3 regions of the Lysinibacillus sp. FSL M8-0337 genome follow, and region 3 is predicted to be linked to each of the others. Evidence: riboswitches for the same ligand, from Rfam matches in the RefSeq annotation. Region 3 holds a riboswitch; each other region holds the start of a gene.
What was found. Region 3 has a riboswitch for lysine ahead of MKY08_RS10920 (transporter substrate-binding domain-containing protein). Riboswitches for the same ligand answer to the same signal wherever they lie in the genome.
Positions count from the first base shown of each region.

Region 1: linked by a shared signal. The riboswitch ahead of MKY08_RS15945 (aspartate kinase) and the one ahead of MKY08_RS10920 (transporter substrate-binding domain-containing protein) in region 3 are both predicted to bind lysine.
Region 2: linked by a shared signal. The riboswitch ahead of MKY08_RS01120 (amino acid permease) and the one ahead of MKY08_RS10920 (transporter substrate-binding domain-containing protein) in region 3 are both predicted to bind lysine.

Region 1 covers NZ_CP151996.1:3,288,601-3,294,202, reverse strand. The annotation lists gene uvrC (excinuclease ABC subunit UvrC) at 1-1,750, shown strand, start outside; lysine riboswitch at 1,888-2,065, shown strand; gene MKY08_RS15945 (aspartate kinase) at 2,169-3,398, shown strand; gene MKY08_RS15940 (YslB family protein) at 3,500-3,934, opposite strand; gene MKY08_RS15935 (succinate dehydrogenase cytochrome b558 subunit) at 4,207-4,815, shown strand; gene sdhA (succinate dehydrogenase flavoprotein subunit) at 4,883-5,602, shown strand, end outside.
Region 2 covers NZ_CP151996.1:226,711-232,312, reverse strand. The annotation lists gene MKY08_RS01125 (Nramp family divalent metal transporter) at 1-121, shown strand, start outside; gene MKY08_RS01120 (amino acid permease) at 278-1,741, opposite strand; lysine riboswitch at 1,825-2,000, opposite strand; gene MKY08_RS01115 (MFS transporter) at 2,179-3,384, shown strand; gene MKY08_RS01110 (nitric oxide synthase oxygenase) at 3,427-4,473, opposite strand; tRNA gene MKY08_RS01105 (tRNA-Glu) at 4,696-4,767, opposite strand; tRNA gene MKY08_RS01100 (tRNA-Asn) at 4,769-4,845, opposite strand; tRNA gene MKY08_RS01095 (tRNA-Ile) at 4,858-4,931, opposite strand; tRNA gene MKY08_RS01090 (tRNA-Gly) at 4,936-5,009, opposite strand; tRNA gene MKY08_RS01085 (tRNA-Phe) at 5,018-5,090, opposite strand; tRNA gene MKY08_RS01080 (tRNA-Ser) at 5,097-5,189, opposite strand; tRNA gene MKY08_RS01075 (tRNA-Ala) at 5,205-5,280, opposite strand; tRNA gene MKY08_RS01070 (tRNA-Pro) at 5,295-5,371, opposite strand; tRNA gene MKY08_RS01065 (tRNA-Arg) at 5,381-5,457, opposite strand; tRNA gene MKY08_RS01060 (tRNA-Leu) at 5,471-5,559, opposite strand; tRNA gene MKY08_RS01055 (tRNA-Gly) at 5,565-5,602, opposite strand, start outside.
Region 3 covers NZ_CP151996.1:2,298,006-2,303,607, forward strand. The annotation lists gene MKY08_RS10910 (amino acid ABC transporter ATP-binding protein) at 1-284, opposite strand, end outside; gene MKY08_RS10915 (amino acid ABC transporter permease) at 298-1,023, opposite strand; gene MKY08_RS10920 (transporter substrate-binding domain-containing protein) at 1,339-2,193, opposite strand; lysine riboswitch at 2,313-2,498, opposite strand; gene odhB (2-oxoglutarate dehydrogenase complex dihydrolipoyllysine-residue succinyltransferase) at 2,888-4,120, opposite strand; gene MKY08_RS10930 (2-oxoglutarate dehydrogenase E1 component) at 4,212-5,602, opposite strand, start outside.

The DNA.
Region 1 (5,602 bases), 990 kb from region 3:
TCAGCCTGGCTGCTATTTGATGAAAGATCGACAAGGGACAATTATTTATGTAGGTAAGGCAAAGGTGCTAAAAAATCGAGTGCGCTCCTATTTTACAGGAACACACGAAGGCAAAACACAACGCCTTGTTGGCGAAATTGAAGATTTTGAGTATATTGTGACTTCATCAAATTTGGAGGCACTTATTTTAGAGTTGAACCTTATAAAGCTACACGATCCTAAATACAATATCATGCTTACAGATGATAAAACGTATCCGTATTTGAAAATTACGAACGAGAAATATCCACGACTTATTACAACACGTAAAGTAAAAAAAGATAAGGCGAAATATTTTGGCCCTTATCCAAATGCTTATGCAGCAAGTGAGACGAAAAAGCTGCTGGATAGACTATATCCACTGCGAAAATGTGTGCAATTACCAGCCAAGGTTTGCTTGTACTATCATATGGGACAGTGTTTAGCTCCGTGTGTAAAGGATATTGATGCTCACATCTATCACGATATGATTGAAGATATGACGAAGTTCTTAAATGGCGGTGTTGAGACAGTAAAAAAAGAACTGGAGGACAAGATGCTAGTTGCTGCAGAGCAACTAGAATTTGAGCGCGCGAAGGAGTTCCGCGATCAAATTGCACATATTGAGACGGTTATGCAAAAACAAAAAATCGTGTCTAGTGATACGACCAACCGTGATGTCTTTGGTTATGCAGTTGAAAAAGGTTGGATGTGTGTGCAAGTGTTTTTCGTTCGTCAAGGCAAGTTAATTGAAAGGGATGTCTCCATTTTCCCAATTTATCAGGACGTGGAGGAAGAATTTTTAACGTTTGTCGGACGCTTTTATGAAAAGCTAGAGCATATTAAACCGAAAGAAATTTTCATTCCACAGGCTATTGATGCGGCAATTTTAACCGAATTATTAGGGGTTAAAGTACTGACACCCAAGCGAGGGCAAAAGAAAGAGCTAGTTGATTTGGCTATGAAAAATGCGGAAATTGCTGTGGCAGCTAAATTCCAATTGATTGAACGACAAGAAGAACGTACAATTGGCGCATGCGAAGCACTAGGCGAAGCAATGGGCATTTCAGCACCACTGCGCATTGAAGCATTCGATAATAGTCATATGCATGGTACGGATGCAGTATCAGCAATGGTTGTTTTTATTGATGGTAAACCGGCAAAGAAAGAATATCGTAAATACAAAACACGAACAGCCGCAAAACATGACGATTACGGGGCAATGCAGGAAGTGATACGACGCCGTTACACGAGGGTATTAAAAGAAGGCTTGCCATTGCCCGATTTAGTGCTAATAGATGGCGGTAAAGGACAGATGGAAGTGGCACGAGAAGTGTTGGAAGATGAACTTGGTCTTGTTATTCCGATCGCTGGTTTAGCAAAAGATGATAAGCATAATACATCTCAGCTCTTATTCGGAGATCCGCCTGATGTTGTCGCATTAAAACGAACGAGTGATGGCTTTTATTTACTTCAACGTATTCAGGATGAAGTGCACCGTTTTGCTATTACATTCCTACGTCAACAGCATGAAAAAAATGCTATTCAATCTGTACTCGATGGCATTGAAGGTGTTGGACCGAAACGAAAGCAACAGCTATTGAAGCATTTTGGCTCAGTTAAAAAGATTCGTGAGGCGAGTGAGCTTGCCCTTCAAGAAGCAGGAATGCCTGCAAACTTAGCGAACATTATTTACACTTATTTTCAGCAGCAGACGTTGTCAAAGGATTAGACATATGCTAATGTTGGAATAGAACATGGCAATGGTAATACCATTATGTTCTAACGATCCTTGTATGAACGATTGTGCAGTAAAGCATAATAACGCAGCATTTTCATAAAAGGAAAAAATTACATTTCACTATTTTAAGTGATGATAGAGGTGCAAGGTTCAATAGTAGCACATCGAAGGATGGACAAATCCAGTGATGATGTGTGAAAGGGGAGCTTGCCGAAGTGAAGTATCGTTGTTCCGATACTTTGCTGGTTTTGCATTTAACAGATGTAGGACTGTCGAATCTTGACGTTTCGGAGAGCTATCACACATGCGCAAGCTATTTTATTGTACATGTTGCAGGCAGCTTTCACGTTATGTGAAGGCTGCCTTTTTGCTGTTCTAGAAACGAATCTAAAAAAGGAGAATGATGAAAATGGCAAGTATTGTATTGAAATTTGGTGGACCTGCAATCGCCTCAACAGAGCGGATTCAGGAGGTCGCTAAAATTGCAATGGCAAAAAAAGAGCGTGGCTATGATGTAGTAGTAGTGACAGCAGCGATGGGACGTACAGCTAAAGACTTAACGAAAATGGTACGTGCATTATCAGATGATGCCTCTAAACGTGAGATGGATGTACTGTTATCGACGAGCTCACAACTATCAAGTGCACTATTTGCAATCGCTTTGCAAGAGGCCGGTTATGATGCAGTGTCATTAACTGGCTGGCAAGCTGGTGTGCAGACAGATGCAAAACATTTTAATGCACGTATTGATCAAATCGATGTTCGTCGCATGCAAGGGCATATGACGCAAGGACAAATTGTTGTCGTTGCTGGGGAACAAGGGATAAATGCTGCCAACAATATTACAACACTTGGTAAGGGTGGAGCGGAAACGACAGCAGTAGCCATTGCAGCAGCATTAGATGCGGAGCGTGTTGAGATTTATACAAATGTCGATGGTGTCTATACAGCTGATCCAAGTCATATTGAAAAAGCGAGAAAGTTACAGGAGATTTCCTATGATGAAATGTTGGAACTTTCGCATTTAGGGTCACATATTCTACATCCACGTGCAGTGGAGTTGGCAAAAAAATTCCAAATACCGGTGATTATTCGTTCAAGTGTAGTGGATACAGTCGGTACTTTATTGAAGGAGGAAGTTGAAATGGAGAAAAATTTAATTGTACGTGGTGTTGCTTTCGAAGCAGATATTATTCGTCTAACAATTGGCTATGATACATATTCTACTGCTTCGTTAGCAGATATGTTTGCGATACTGGCAGAAAACCGCATTAATGTTGATATTATTGTTCAAGCTATTATTGAAGGTGTGAAACCATCTGTATCCTTTACCATTTTAAAAGAGGAATTCGCTGAAGCTTTACGTGTGTTAGAAAATAGTAAATTGTCGCTTGGTTTTAGCTTTGCTGATTTTGAGATTGGCTTAGCGAAAGTTTCGATTATTGGATCTGGGATGGCATCGAATCCTGGAGTAGCTGCCAGAATGTTTGATCGCTTACGTCGAGAGGATATTCCAGTAAAAATGGTGAGTACGTCGGAAATTAAAGTCTCTGTTGTTGTACCGCAAGACGAAATGATTCGTGCTGCCAATGCATTACACGAGGAGTTTAATTTAGAAGAAGAGATTCACAAACAGTAACTACTATATAAAAATGATAAAAGGCATCAAGAGTAACATCTTGTTGCCTTTTGTCTACACGCATAAGGTTTGCTTTTCTACCAAAAAAATCCTTTAGACTTTTATTCATTTGTTATTGTATTCATAATGCGTTCTTTAACATCCCATTTGATTGTAAACGTGACAAGCTGTTGTTTTTCACGCTTCTCATCATAACATTCAGTCAAGTAACCTTTTACTTGCTGAATTTGTTCAGCAATAAAGCCTGCTTCAAGTCTAAAGCTACGATTTTGAATTTGTAAAAGGGTTGGTTCATTCACTAAATGGAAAATACGTCCATCTTTAGACTCCTTTGTCAATACTAGAGTACCCCAGCACGCATCTGCGAAAAATGCGATAAGTTCATCTTGACTTTTACAAGGAAACTTCCGCGCAAGCTCCTTGCCAGCCCAATATAGTACGTCATCCTCATGTTTACCGAGTATTGAAGATAGGACATGATCACGAATTAACTCATATCCAAATGATGAGATAGTATTAGATGGATTATTTAACATAGAAATCCTTCTTTCTTAGAATTTTCTTATAATTTAGCACCAATAAAGTAATGATAGATTTTTCGAGAAGAAACGACACGTTATGTACTAGATTACTTCTTTAATAAGGTCTAGCAAAAACTCTATGTTACCTTGACGCTCGTAGCTCTTGAGAGTACAATAAACATGTCATAATATTGTACCATGATGAAATACACAGTCAATGGAGTATCATTTACAAAATGATGACTTCTTTTGTTGTGCTATTTTAAGTACTAAGGGGGGTAACAGTCTTGTCGAAAGATCGAGAGTTTTTATGGCGTCGCTTACATTCTCTACTTGGGATCATTCCAGTAGGTCTGTTTTTAACGATGCACCTATTCATTAACTTTACAGCAACAGGCGGAGCAGAAAGTTACAATGATGCTACCGCAGTAATGGAAAAAATTCCATTTCTTATCCTAGTTGAGTGGATTGTCATCTACATTCCATTAATGTTCCACGCATTTTATGGTGTGTTCATTGCATTCACAGCTACACCAAATACAGGGCGTTTCAGCACATACCGTAACTGGATGTTCTCATTACAACGCTTCACAGGTGTATTTTTAGTAATTTTCATTGCATGGCATATTTTCCAAACTCGTATTCAAAAAGCGCTTGGTACACACGTTGATTACGACATGATGGCAAATATCGTTGCAAATCCATTTATGCTTGGATTCTACATTGTTGGTATTTTATCAGCAACTTTCCACTTAACAAATGGTTTGTGGTCATTCTTAGTAAGCTGGGGTATTACACAATCACCACAGTCTCAAAAGATTGCTACTTATGTAACAAACGTTCTTTTCGTAATTCTAAGTGTAGTTGGTGTGGCTGCTATTTTAGCTTTCGTATAATTCAATAGAAGCTACTATAAGAGTACATGCAATCATTGCAATTTTTTAAGAGGAGTGAGAAATAATCATGGCGAAAAGCAAAATAATTGTTGTCGGCGGCGGTTTAGCTGGTCTGATGGCAACGATTAAAGCAGCTGAAGTTGGTACTGAAGTTGATTTATTCTCATTAGTTCCTGTAAAACGCTCACACTCTGTATGTGCGCAAGGCGGAATTAATGGTGCCGTAAATACAAAAGGTGAAGGGGATTCTCCTTGGATTCACTTTGATGATACAGTATATGGTGGGGATTTCTTAGCGAACCAACCACCAGTTAAAGGTATGTGTGATGCTGCCCCTGGTATTATTCACTTAATGGACCGTATGGGTGTAATGTTCAACCGTACACCAGAAGGTTTACTTGATTTCCGCCGTTTCGGTGGTACGTTAATGCACCGTACAGCATTCTCAGGTGCTACAACTGGTCAGCAATTACTATACGCGCTGGACGAGCAAGTTCGTTCTCACGAAGTAGCTGGTTTAGTTAACAAATATGAACACTGGGAATTCCTTGGTGTTGTTATCGATGATGACGGCGTTTGCCGCGGTATCGTAGCTCAAAACATGCGTACAGAAGAAATTCAATCATTCCGTGCAGACGCTGTTATTATGGCGACTGGTGGCCCTGGTATTATCTTCGGTAAAACAACAAACTCTGTTATTAACACAGGTTCTGCTGCTTCTATCGTATACCAACAAGGTGCTTCATATGCGAATGGTGAGTTCATTCAAATTCACCCAACAGCGATT
Region 2 (5,602 bases), 2.1 Mb from region 3:
TAAAAAGGACATTATGGGTAGCCTCGTCAATCACCGTATCACAACAATTCTTGGCTGGTGTGTCGTTGTCATCGTCGTAGCGTTAAATATCTACCTATTATGGGAAACGCTATTTGCTTAATAAAATAAGGCTGAACTAAACGAAAAAGTGTTAAAGTGACTGCGTCACTTTAACACTTTTTACTATGACAATTATCCGTTCCTGCGGGGTTCATTGGCTGACAGATGCGTTCAACAAAAATAAAAACTGCCCTAACATTTAGGACAGTTCTCATTATTATTTTTCCACTTTTAAATCACATTTTTGTAGTGGAATCATTTTTGTTTTATGTTTTATTTTATAGCCTAGCCACAATATAACAAAGAGTGGGATACCAATATATGAAACAAGAACGCCATACCAGTCAATTGAATCACCAGTGAATGCTGTATAGTTTTGACCAATGACTACAATCATACATACGGTGAAAGCAAAGAGCGGACCAAATGGATATAGCTTTGCTTTATATGGTAGTAATTTTGAATCCAACCCTTGTGCTTCAAACGCTCGGCGGAAGCGATAATGACTAAAGGCAATACCAAGCCATGCAATGAAGCCTGACATCCCAGAAGCGTTTAGAAGCCACATATAGACAACGCCATCACCAAAAAATGATGCTAAAAATGCTAGACAGCCTACTGCCAATGTAAGCAGTAATGCATAAATTGGAATGCCGCGACGGCTTAATTTTGTGAAAATTTTAGGTGCATGTCCATCTACCGCTAATTGCCATAACATACGTGATGATGCATATAAACCAGAGTTACCTGCAGACAACATTGCAGTTAAAATAATAGCATTCATTAATGAGGCAGCAAAAGCAATGCCTAAGCGATCGAATACTAATGTAAATGGAGATACCGCAATATCTTCAGATAATAAGCGCGCATCCGTAAATGGAATCAACATCCCAATCGCCGCAATCGCTAAAATGTAAAATAAAATAATACGCCAGAAGACGGATTTTACAGCCTTTGGAATGTTCTTTCCAGGGTCATCCGTTTCGCCAGCAGTAATACCTAATAACTCTGTTCCTTGGAACGAGAAACCAGCTGCTAAAAATATACCGAATGTTGCAAGGAAGCCACCATGGAATGGACCATCACTTATAAAGAAATTCGTGAAACCAACCGGTGCTTGCCCTCCTAAAATACCAAAAATCATCAATAGGCTGACAATAATAAAAACAATAACAGTCGCCACTTTTATCATGGCAAACCAATATTCACTTTCACCATAGCTTCTAACAGATAGTAAATTGAATGTTAGTACAATCATAATAAATACTACTGTCCATAATGCAGAGGAGCTATCAGGAAACCAATACTTCATAATAAGCGAAACAGCTGCAATTTCTGCTGCAATTGTGATCGCCCAGTTATACCAGTAGTTCCAACCAAGGGCAAAGCCAAGAGCAGGATCTACGAATTTTGTTGCATACGTACTAAATGAACCCGATGACGGCATATAAGCTGCCATTTCGCCCAAGCTAGTCATTAAAAAGTACACCATTATACCGATTAATGCGTAAGCAAGTAGTGCACCACCTGGTCCAGCCTGTGCAATAGCGCCACCACTTGCTAAAAATAGCCCAGTCCCAATAGTACCGCCTAATGAAATCATCGTAATATGACGACTTTTTAATTCTTTTTTCAGCTTCGGTGCTTTATGGCCGAGCTGATTAACTTTTATCTCACTCACGTTAAAGCTTCCTTCCTTTTATAAGAGGCAAAAAAATGCCATCACACGAACGTTGTGATGGCTAAGTAAATCCTCTGTTTCTTCAAAATGATAGCGCAACACGTTGTCCAACGTGACAGTTCTGTTCCTTTCGGAGACAGCCCCAGCATGAGGTTTTCAAGTCCCCTCACACTTCGGCGATATTTCCTTTCAGCTAACATCTTTAATGCTTGTCATTTCCATTAGCGTACTCATAAATACCGCGACCTCTACCTCAATACAAACATGAGGCATATAATTATTAAATTTATGATGTGTCTTAGTTTAACATACGACCATAGACATTTCAATAAAACGATTAATGTTCCGTATTTTATGAATTTTCTACTATTTTTAATAGTGTGATAAAGTGTTATAGTGGTTCGAATTATAATTGTTCTATCAGGGAGGTACTAGTTTTGACAACGAACGAACAATCTACTTATCCTAGCAAAAAGATTAACTGGAAGGGAACAACCCTACTGTTAGTCATCGGTGTAATTTTCCTTGCATCCACATTACGTATGCCCTTAACAGTTGTAGGGCCAATTATATCCTTTATACGTGAAGATCTTGGTATATCCAATGTACTTGCAGGCTTTCTTACAACAATCCCATTACTTGCATTCGCAATTGTATCCCCTTTTGCACCCATCGTTGCAAGAAAACTCGGTCTTGAATTAACACTATTTTTATCAACCATTTTATTAGCTGGAGGCATTGTCCTACGTTCACTTGGAACAACGGGATTACTCGTATTTGGTACAATGATTATCGGTGTCGCCATTTCATTCGGTAACGTCCTTATTCCAGGTCTACTAAAATTAAAATTTCCATACCATGTTGGTTTACTAATGGCGTTTTTTACAATGTCTATGAATTTAACAGCAGGGATCGGGGCTGGTATTAGCTACCCTATAGCCAATGCAGTGCTGGGCTGGCAAGGTGCACTTGCTATTGCTTTAGCGCTAGTCATATTAACAATTGTGATTTGGCTACCCCAATTAAAATTTAATAAGCCCGAATCAACTGTAATCTCTACAAAAGCGCGTATACCGTTGTGGAAATCACCAGTTACTTGGGCAGTTACCGGGGCAATGGGACTACAATCGTTATTATTTTATACTACCGCAGCTTGGATTCCTGAAATTTATATTGCACAAGGCGTAGCCGCGGATCGTGCGGGTTGGATGTTTTCCATCATGCAAATCTCACAAGTGCCCATGGCATTAGTTGTGCCTATAATCGCTAGCAAAATGACATCCCAGCGACCACTCGTTTTAATGTTTACAGCATTTTATATCATTGGTTTTACAGGCGTTGTGATGGAATGGACTAGTTTTGCTGTGTTGTGGATGATATTGCTTGGCTTAGCAGGTGGGGCTTCATTTGCACTTGCCATGATGTTCTTTACATTACGTACACGTACGGCTTTTGAGGCGGCAGATTTATCTGGCTTTGCACAATCCTTAGGTTATTTATTAGCCGCAGTCGGTCCAATTTTATTTGGCTATTTACATGATTTATTTGGCGGCTGGAATATCGCTGGGTGGCTATTTGTTGCCGTTACAGCTCTACTCTTCTTCTGTTCATTTAGAGCTTCTAAAAATGAATATATCAATTAATAAGAGGCAGTTCATTTTCTACAATGAGCTGCCTCTTTATCATTAGTATGGGGGTTTTTGGTAAAAATAATTAGGTGTATGATAGACATTTACATACGGCTTATGGAAAATATGTGTCGTTGCAGGCGATAATGGTGGAATCAACCAAGTCCAGTTGCCTGTTAAATCGCGCCCTGCCTTGTGCTCTGCTTCTTCAAATAGCTTAAATTGCTGTGCTGCGGTATGATGATCAACAATACTTACGCCATCTTCTTTAAAGGAATGAAGAACAGCAATATTTAATTCTACTAGCGCACGATCACGCCAAAGAGATGCTTGCTTTGTTGTATCAAGATTAAAAATTTCTGCTATCTTCGGTAACATATCATAACGGTCATGATCAGCTAAATTCCGTGCTCCAATTTCTGTCCCCATATACCAGCCATTAAAGGGGGCTGCCTGAAAGTCAATACCCGCCATTTGAAAGCGCATGCTCGATATAATTGGCACCGCATACCACTTCATTCCTAGTTCTCCTACCTTAGGATGTTCAGGGTGACGAATCGCAACCTCTAATACATCACCACTCGGGATTGGAAACCATTGCGGTTTACGGCCATCTACTTGGATCACAAGTGGTAGCACATCAAATGGTGTTCTTGCTCCCTGCCAACCAAGTGATTCACACACTTTAGTAAATGCCACCGAATGGGGATCACCAATAATCCCTGCTTCTGTTTCATAACCTGCATAACGTATAAGCTGATGATTCCATATTTTTACTCTATCAGAGGCAAATACCGTTATAGTCGGGCGAATCTTACCACCATTTGTTGCATATTGAATATGGTGAAGTAATTTCTCAAAAATAGCATGCTCATCTAAAACCTCACGTGCATCCTCAACATGAAGTGATTGCCAAAATAATCTCCCAATACATTTATTACTATTACGCCATGCTACTCTCGCGCCAAAAGTAAGCTCTTCCGTTGTAGGAGTATATGCGCCCTCTGTGACAACTTGCTGTAATCTATTTGTAAGCCATTGTTCCGACTCATTTTGTTCCAATTGATAAAGTGCTAAAAAACGTTGTATCTCTTGTAAATTCATGTCGTTTTCCTCCATCTATCCCCATATTAGATGAACAGCATACAATTCACCACGAAAAAATCCGTAAGAAAACATACATCTTTTATATATGAAATACTTTGTTCAAATTTAAACGAAAAATTAAAAGTTAGATGATTTACGCAATACTGAATGCCTTAGTGATAATAATTAAATACTTAAAAACACAAAAAAGCATGTAGCAACAATATGCTACATGCTTGATGACCCCTACGGGATTCGAACCCGTGTTACCGCCGTGAAAGGGCGGTGTCTTAACCGCTTGACCAAGGGGCCGTGGCTCCGAAGGCAGGACTCGAACCTGCGACAACCTGATTAACAGTCAGGTGCTACTACCAACTGAGCTACTTCGGAATATCTTTATAATGGGCCTAAATGGACTCGAACCATCGACCTCACGCTTATCAGGCGTGCGCTCTAACCAGCTGAGCTATAGGCCCCTCTTGGAGCGGGTGATGAGAATCGAACTCACGACATCAGCTTGGAAGGCTGAGGTTTTACCATTAAACTACACCCGCAAAAAGGATGGGTCAGGACGGAATCGAACCGCCGACACTTAGAGCTTCAATCTAATGCTCTACCAACTGAGCTACTGACCCGGAAAATGGAGGAGGTAGAGGGATTCGAACCCCCGCGCGGTGTTACCCGCCTGTCGGTTTTCAAGACCGATCCCTTCAGCCAGACTTGGGTATACCTCCGGAATGAAACAATTATGGTGGAGCCTAGCGGGATCGAACCGCTGACCTCCTGCGTGCAAGGCAGGCGCTCTCCCAGCTGAGCTAAGGCCCCATTTTTTAAAAAGATGGTCGGAATGACAGGATTCGAACCTACGACCCCTTGGTCCCAAACCAAGTGCTCTACCAAGCTGAGCTACATTCCGTTCATTTATTGGCGCGCCCGGCAGGAGTCGAACCCACAACCTTCTGATCCGTAGTCAGACGCTCTATCCAATTGAGCTACGGGCGCTAAATATTAAAAATGGTGCCGAGGGCCGGAATCGAACCGGCACGGTAGTCACCTACCGCAGGATTTTAAGTCCTGTGCGTCTGCCAGTTCCGCCACCCCGGCACATTTGGAGCGGAAGACGAGGTTCGAACTCGCGACCCCCACC
Region 3 (5,602 bases):
TTATGATTGTTAAATAAATTAAACTGTTGGAAAACCATTCCTAAATGGGTACGATAAGCTTTAATATTATGCTTTTCGTCTAAAATATTTTCCCCTTTATAAATAATTTCGCCACCGTTTGGCGTTTCAAGTAAATTAATGCAACGTAAGAGTGTTGATTTACCGGAACCTGATGAACCGATTAAACATACAACCTCTCCTTTTTCTACTTTAAAATTCACATCTTTCAACACTTGGTTACGTCCAAATGATTTACTTAAATGCTCTATTTGAATGATTGCCATTTGTTCGTCCCCCTTAGTCAATTTCCTTTAATTCTTTTTGATAAGCATCCGGTCCATCAAGGCGTTTTTCAACGTATAATAAAATTCTTGATGCCGTAAATGTCATGATAAAGTACAGCACACATGCCACAAAGAATGATTCGAAATAGCGGAAGTTATTACCTGATATTGATTTCGTTTGGAAAAATAGTTCTGTTACGCCAATCACACTTAAAACGGCCGTATCTTTAATATTCATAATTAATTGGTTGCCTGTTGCAGGTAAAATATTACGCGCAACTTGTGGTAATACGACATACATCATTATTTGCACATGACCCATCCCAATGGCAGAAGCAGCTTCGTACTGTCCTTTATCAATGGAAACAATCCCTCCGCGAACAATTTCTGCCATATAAGCACCTGTATTAAGCGAAACGACTAAAATACCTGCCGTAATAAAGTGCATATCAATACCAAAAGCAATATCTAGTCCGTAAAATACTACCATTGCTTGTACAATCATTGGTGTACCACGGAAAAATTCTACATAGCATGTCAGTATAAAATTAAAACATTTTAATACATAATATTTTATACCTTTTTTACGTACTGGAATGGTATGCATAATCCCAATAAAAAATCCGATAAATGCACCAATGACTGTACTGATAATTGAAATAAGTAATGTATAATACGCACCTCGTAAAAACATTTGCCAGTTGTTTTCTATAATAGAAATGATCCAATCTAAACTCATGATGTTCCTCCTAACAACGCGTTGTTGCTTGATATCAAATATGCCTTAGCGAAATCATCTCTTCATTTGAATGATGTTGCTTTATTCAAATTATGTGAAATACACCATAGACATGAACATTTATCAGAAGGTGCCACCCTTCTATATAAACGAAAATAATTGAGGCTACCCCATATATGCTCCAAGCATACTATTGCCTTTGATGATAGCTGACCTTTGTCGCATTACGTAAGATTCAAACTTCTAAATCAAAAAATAGTATACTAGAAGTACTTCCAGTATACTATTTTCCATTTTGGCGCAACCCCAACTAAATTACTGTGCTGCTGGTTGTTGAAGAATTGCTTCTTCCATAATTTTTTGGCGATCATCTTCTGAAATACCTTTTAGGATTTCATTGATTTTATCTAGACTTGCATCACCTTTACGTAAACCAACTGCAATGGAAGTATTTGAAATATCTGTATCAAAGCCTTCTTCGAATGATACAAATGTAAATTTGTCATTCGCTGCTGCAGCAGAAATACCTTCTGGACGCTCTGCTACATAACCATCAATTTTGCCTGCTTCTAAAGCGACACGCATTGCAGAGAAGTTCTCCATTGCTGTTTGTTTTTCTACGCCCTTAATTTGATCGATTACATTGTAGTTAGACGTATTTAACTGTGAAGTCACTTTTGCACCTGAAAAATCTTGAATAGATTTTGCATCTTCATATTTACTACCTTTTTTAATTACCATGACGAAATCAGAAGTATAGTAGTTTTCTGTAAAATCAATTGTTTGTTTACGTTCTTCAGTTGGAGACATTCCGGCTACAATCGCATCAATTTTTTTGGATTGTAGAGCTGGAACTAAACCATCCCATTCCATTTTGACAATAACTAATTCTTTTCCTAAACCTTCAGCAATCTTTTTCGCCATTTGTACATCATAGCCGCCTGCATATTCTGCATTATCAGCAATTTTTACTGCACCATTTGCATCATCTTGCTGTGTCCAGTTAAATGGAGGATAACCTGCTTCCATACCTATACGGAATTCTCCACCTGCTTCTTCTTTCGCCGCATCGCCTGATGCTTTGTCTTCTGATTTGTCTCCAGCACCACAAGCTGCTAACAAAATCGCTGTCATTGCCGTTAACATAAATAGCAACCATTTTCTTTTCATCTAAAACTCCCCTTTTCTGTAAAAAAAATAAAGCAACTGTACAAAAAAAGACCTAAGTTTTGAACTTAGGTCTTACCTTTTATTGACAGTTGCCCAAATCCTCACTATAATTTCCATAATTCTGAGATAGCACAACCTAGTAAACTGGAATTAGATTTACTAGGACAGTCCTGCACTTATTCACTGCAGACCCAGCATAAAAGTACGAGCTCCTTTTATACTTCGGCGATATTTCCTTCTCCATTACGTCTTCGCTTGCTTTAACTCAGCAATGGACTAATAAATACCGCGCCTCTACCTCACATAATTAACAGTGAGGTTTGTTTATTTAATTGATATTTAGATATTACTATAAACCTAGTCTATTCGTCAAGATAGTTTTATCATTTTTCTGACTAATGACAAAATTAGGTTATTATCCTTCTAAAATCCATAAATTACATCTAAGAAAGTAGAAATATTGTAATTATTATTTTATATTTTTTCATAAATAATTATTATGTTCAACACCGCTGACCATACAAAAGATTCAGTATCTTTCTACATTTAAAGGCCTTTAGACTAACTTAATAATACAAAATTCAGACTATTTCTTTATAACCTTACCTAATTCCTACGATTCCTGCCTTTACATGGACAACAAAAAGCCCTGCAAACCGTTAAGTTTGCAGGGCTTTAATACATTTTTTTCGTATTAAGAATTTAGTAATAAATCTTCTGGATTTTCAAGTAATTCTTTAACTGTTTTAAGGAAGCCTACAGAATCTTTACCATCGATAATACGGTGGTCATAAGATAGTGCTAAGTACATCATAGGACGAATTTCTACTTCACCGTTCACTTCTACTGGACGTTTTTTAATTGAGTGCATTCCTAAAATAGCAGCTTGCGTACCGTTCATAATAGGTGTTGACATTAATGAACCGAATACACCACCATTTGTAATCGTGAATGAACCACCTTGAAGATCAGCGATACCTAATTTTTTATCGCGAGCTTTTTTAGCTAAATCTGCAATTGAATCTTCAATTTCAGCAAAGTTTTTACGATCAGCATCGCGAACAACTGGTACTACTAAACCTTCTTCAGTTGATACAGCTACACCAATATCAAAGAAGTTATTTAAGTGAATTTCATCGCCAACGATTTGAGCATTCACATATGGGTATTTTTTAAGAGCAGCCACTACTGCTTTAGTGAAGAATGACATGAAACCAAGCTTAGAGCCAGTTGACTCAAAGAATTGTTCTTTTTTACGTGAACGTAATGCCATTACGTTTGTCATATCTACTTCATTGAATGTTGTAAGCATTGCTGTTGATTGCTTCACTTCTAATAGACGTTTAGCAATTGTTTGACGACGACGGCTCATTTTTTCAATTGTTACACGAGATTCGTCAACAGCTACTACTGCTTTTGGTGCTGCTGGCGCTGCTTGTGGTGCTGCCACTGGTGCTGTACCATGAGCTGCAACATCTTGTACACGTACACGGCCTTGTGGATCTACTGGAGATACAGCTGCAAGGTCAATACCTTTTTCACGAGCCAGTTTACGTGCTGCAGGAGACGCAATAACACGCTCACCTGAAGTTTCTTCTACAACTGGTGCTGGTGTTGGAGCTGCTGCTTGTGGCGCTGCTGGTGTTGGAGCTACTGCAACTGGTGCTGCAGCTGGTGCTGGTGCTGCACCTTCGCCAGCTTCAACAACTGCGATTACTTGACCTACAAGAACAGTATCGCCTTCTTCAGCTAAAATTTGTGTTAATACGCCAGCTTCTTCAGAGATGATTTCAGCGTTTACTTTATCTGTTTCAAGTTCAACGATAAATTCACCTTTTTCAACGCGGTCGCCCACTTTTTTAACCCACTGTGCAATACTACCTTCTGTAATCGATTCTGCTAATTCAGGGACTTTAATTTCAGCCACTTTCATTTCCTCCTTTGATTAACGTGCATAATGCACATAAAAGGGCTACCGCCTTAGGCAAGTAGCCCAGCTTCCAGTAATGTTGATATGTTTATTTAACTTTAACCGTTTCAGCCACTGCTTCTTCAATAACAGCAGACTGAGCTGCTTTATGAGAATCTGCATCGCCTTCTGAAGTTGAGCTCATTGCAGGACGACCTACATAACGAAGCTTTTTACCTTCAGATAGCTCATATAATGTTTCTAATGCGTAATTCCAAGCACCTTGGTTTTTAGGTTCTTCTTGCACCCATGCAATTTCTTTTACATTTGGATACTTAGCAATAATATCAGCTACTTGCGCTGTTGGGAATGGGTAAAGTTGTTCTACACGCACAATGTGTAAGTGATCGAAGCCTTCTCCATCTTTTACGCGGTCTGCTAAATCAATCATTACTTTACCAGTACCTAATACAATACGCTCAACAGAATCCGTTTTTGTACCTAATCCTGGTTGCTCAATTACTTCTTGGAATGAACCATCTGCTAATTGCTCAGCACTTGCTGCTGCTAATGGATGACGAAGTAAAGATTTTGGTGATACAACAACAAGTGGGCGTACACCCTCTGTTTCTAACATTGCTGCTTGACGGCGTAATAAGTGGTAGTAGTTACCTGCATTTGAGCAGTTCGCAACAAACCAGTTATTTTCTGCTGACATTTGTAAATAACGTTCCATACGACTTGATGAGTGTTCAGGACCTTGACCTTCATAACCATGTGGTAAAAGGATGACAAAGCCTGATTTTTGACCCCATTTAGAACGCGCACCTGAAATGAAGTTATCAAACATTACCTGTGCCATATTTGCAAAGTCACCAAATTGTGCTTCCCAAACAGATAAAACATTGCCTTTTTCTAGATTGTAACCGTATTCAAAGCCTACAACTCCAGCTTCAGTTAATGGAGAGTTGTGAACTGTAAATGAAGCATTTGCACCTGAAATATGGTGAAGTGGTGTAAATACATTGCCGTTATTTTTGTCATGTAACACTAAATGGCGTTGTGAGAATGTTCCACGTTGCGCATCTTGACCAGTAAAACGAACAGGTGTACCGTCTTGAATAATTGTGGCATATGCTAATGTTTCAGCATGACCCCAGTCAATTTTAGCAGAAGTAAATGCATCGCGACGTTTTTCTAAAATTTTACCTAGTTTCTTTTGTGGCTCGAAGTTTTGTTCAAACACTAAAAGTTCTTCGTTAATTGTTTGTAAACGTTCAGCACCTACTGCTGTATCAATTTGTGGGAATTCAATTTTTAATTCTTCTGGCATCTCTAACTGTGTATGTTCATCTTTAGCTGCCATTTCTTTTACGTGATCGTAAGCCACTTGCATTTCAGCATAAATTGCAGAATCAAGTGCTGCTACTTCATCGGCAGTAACTAGGCCTTCTGACACTAATTGCGCACCATACAATGTACGAATTGTATCATGTTTTG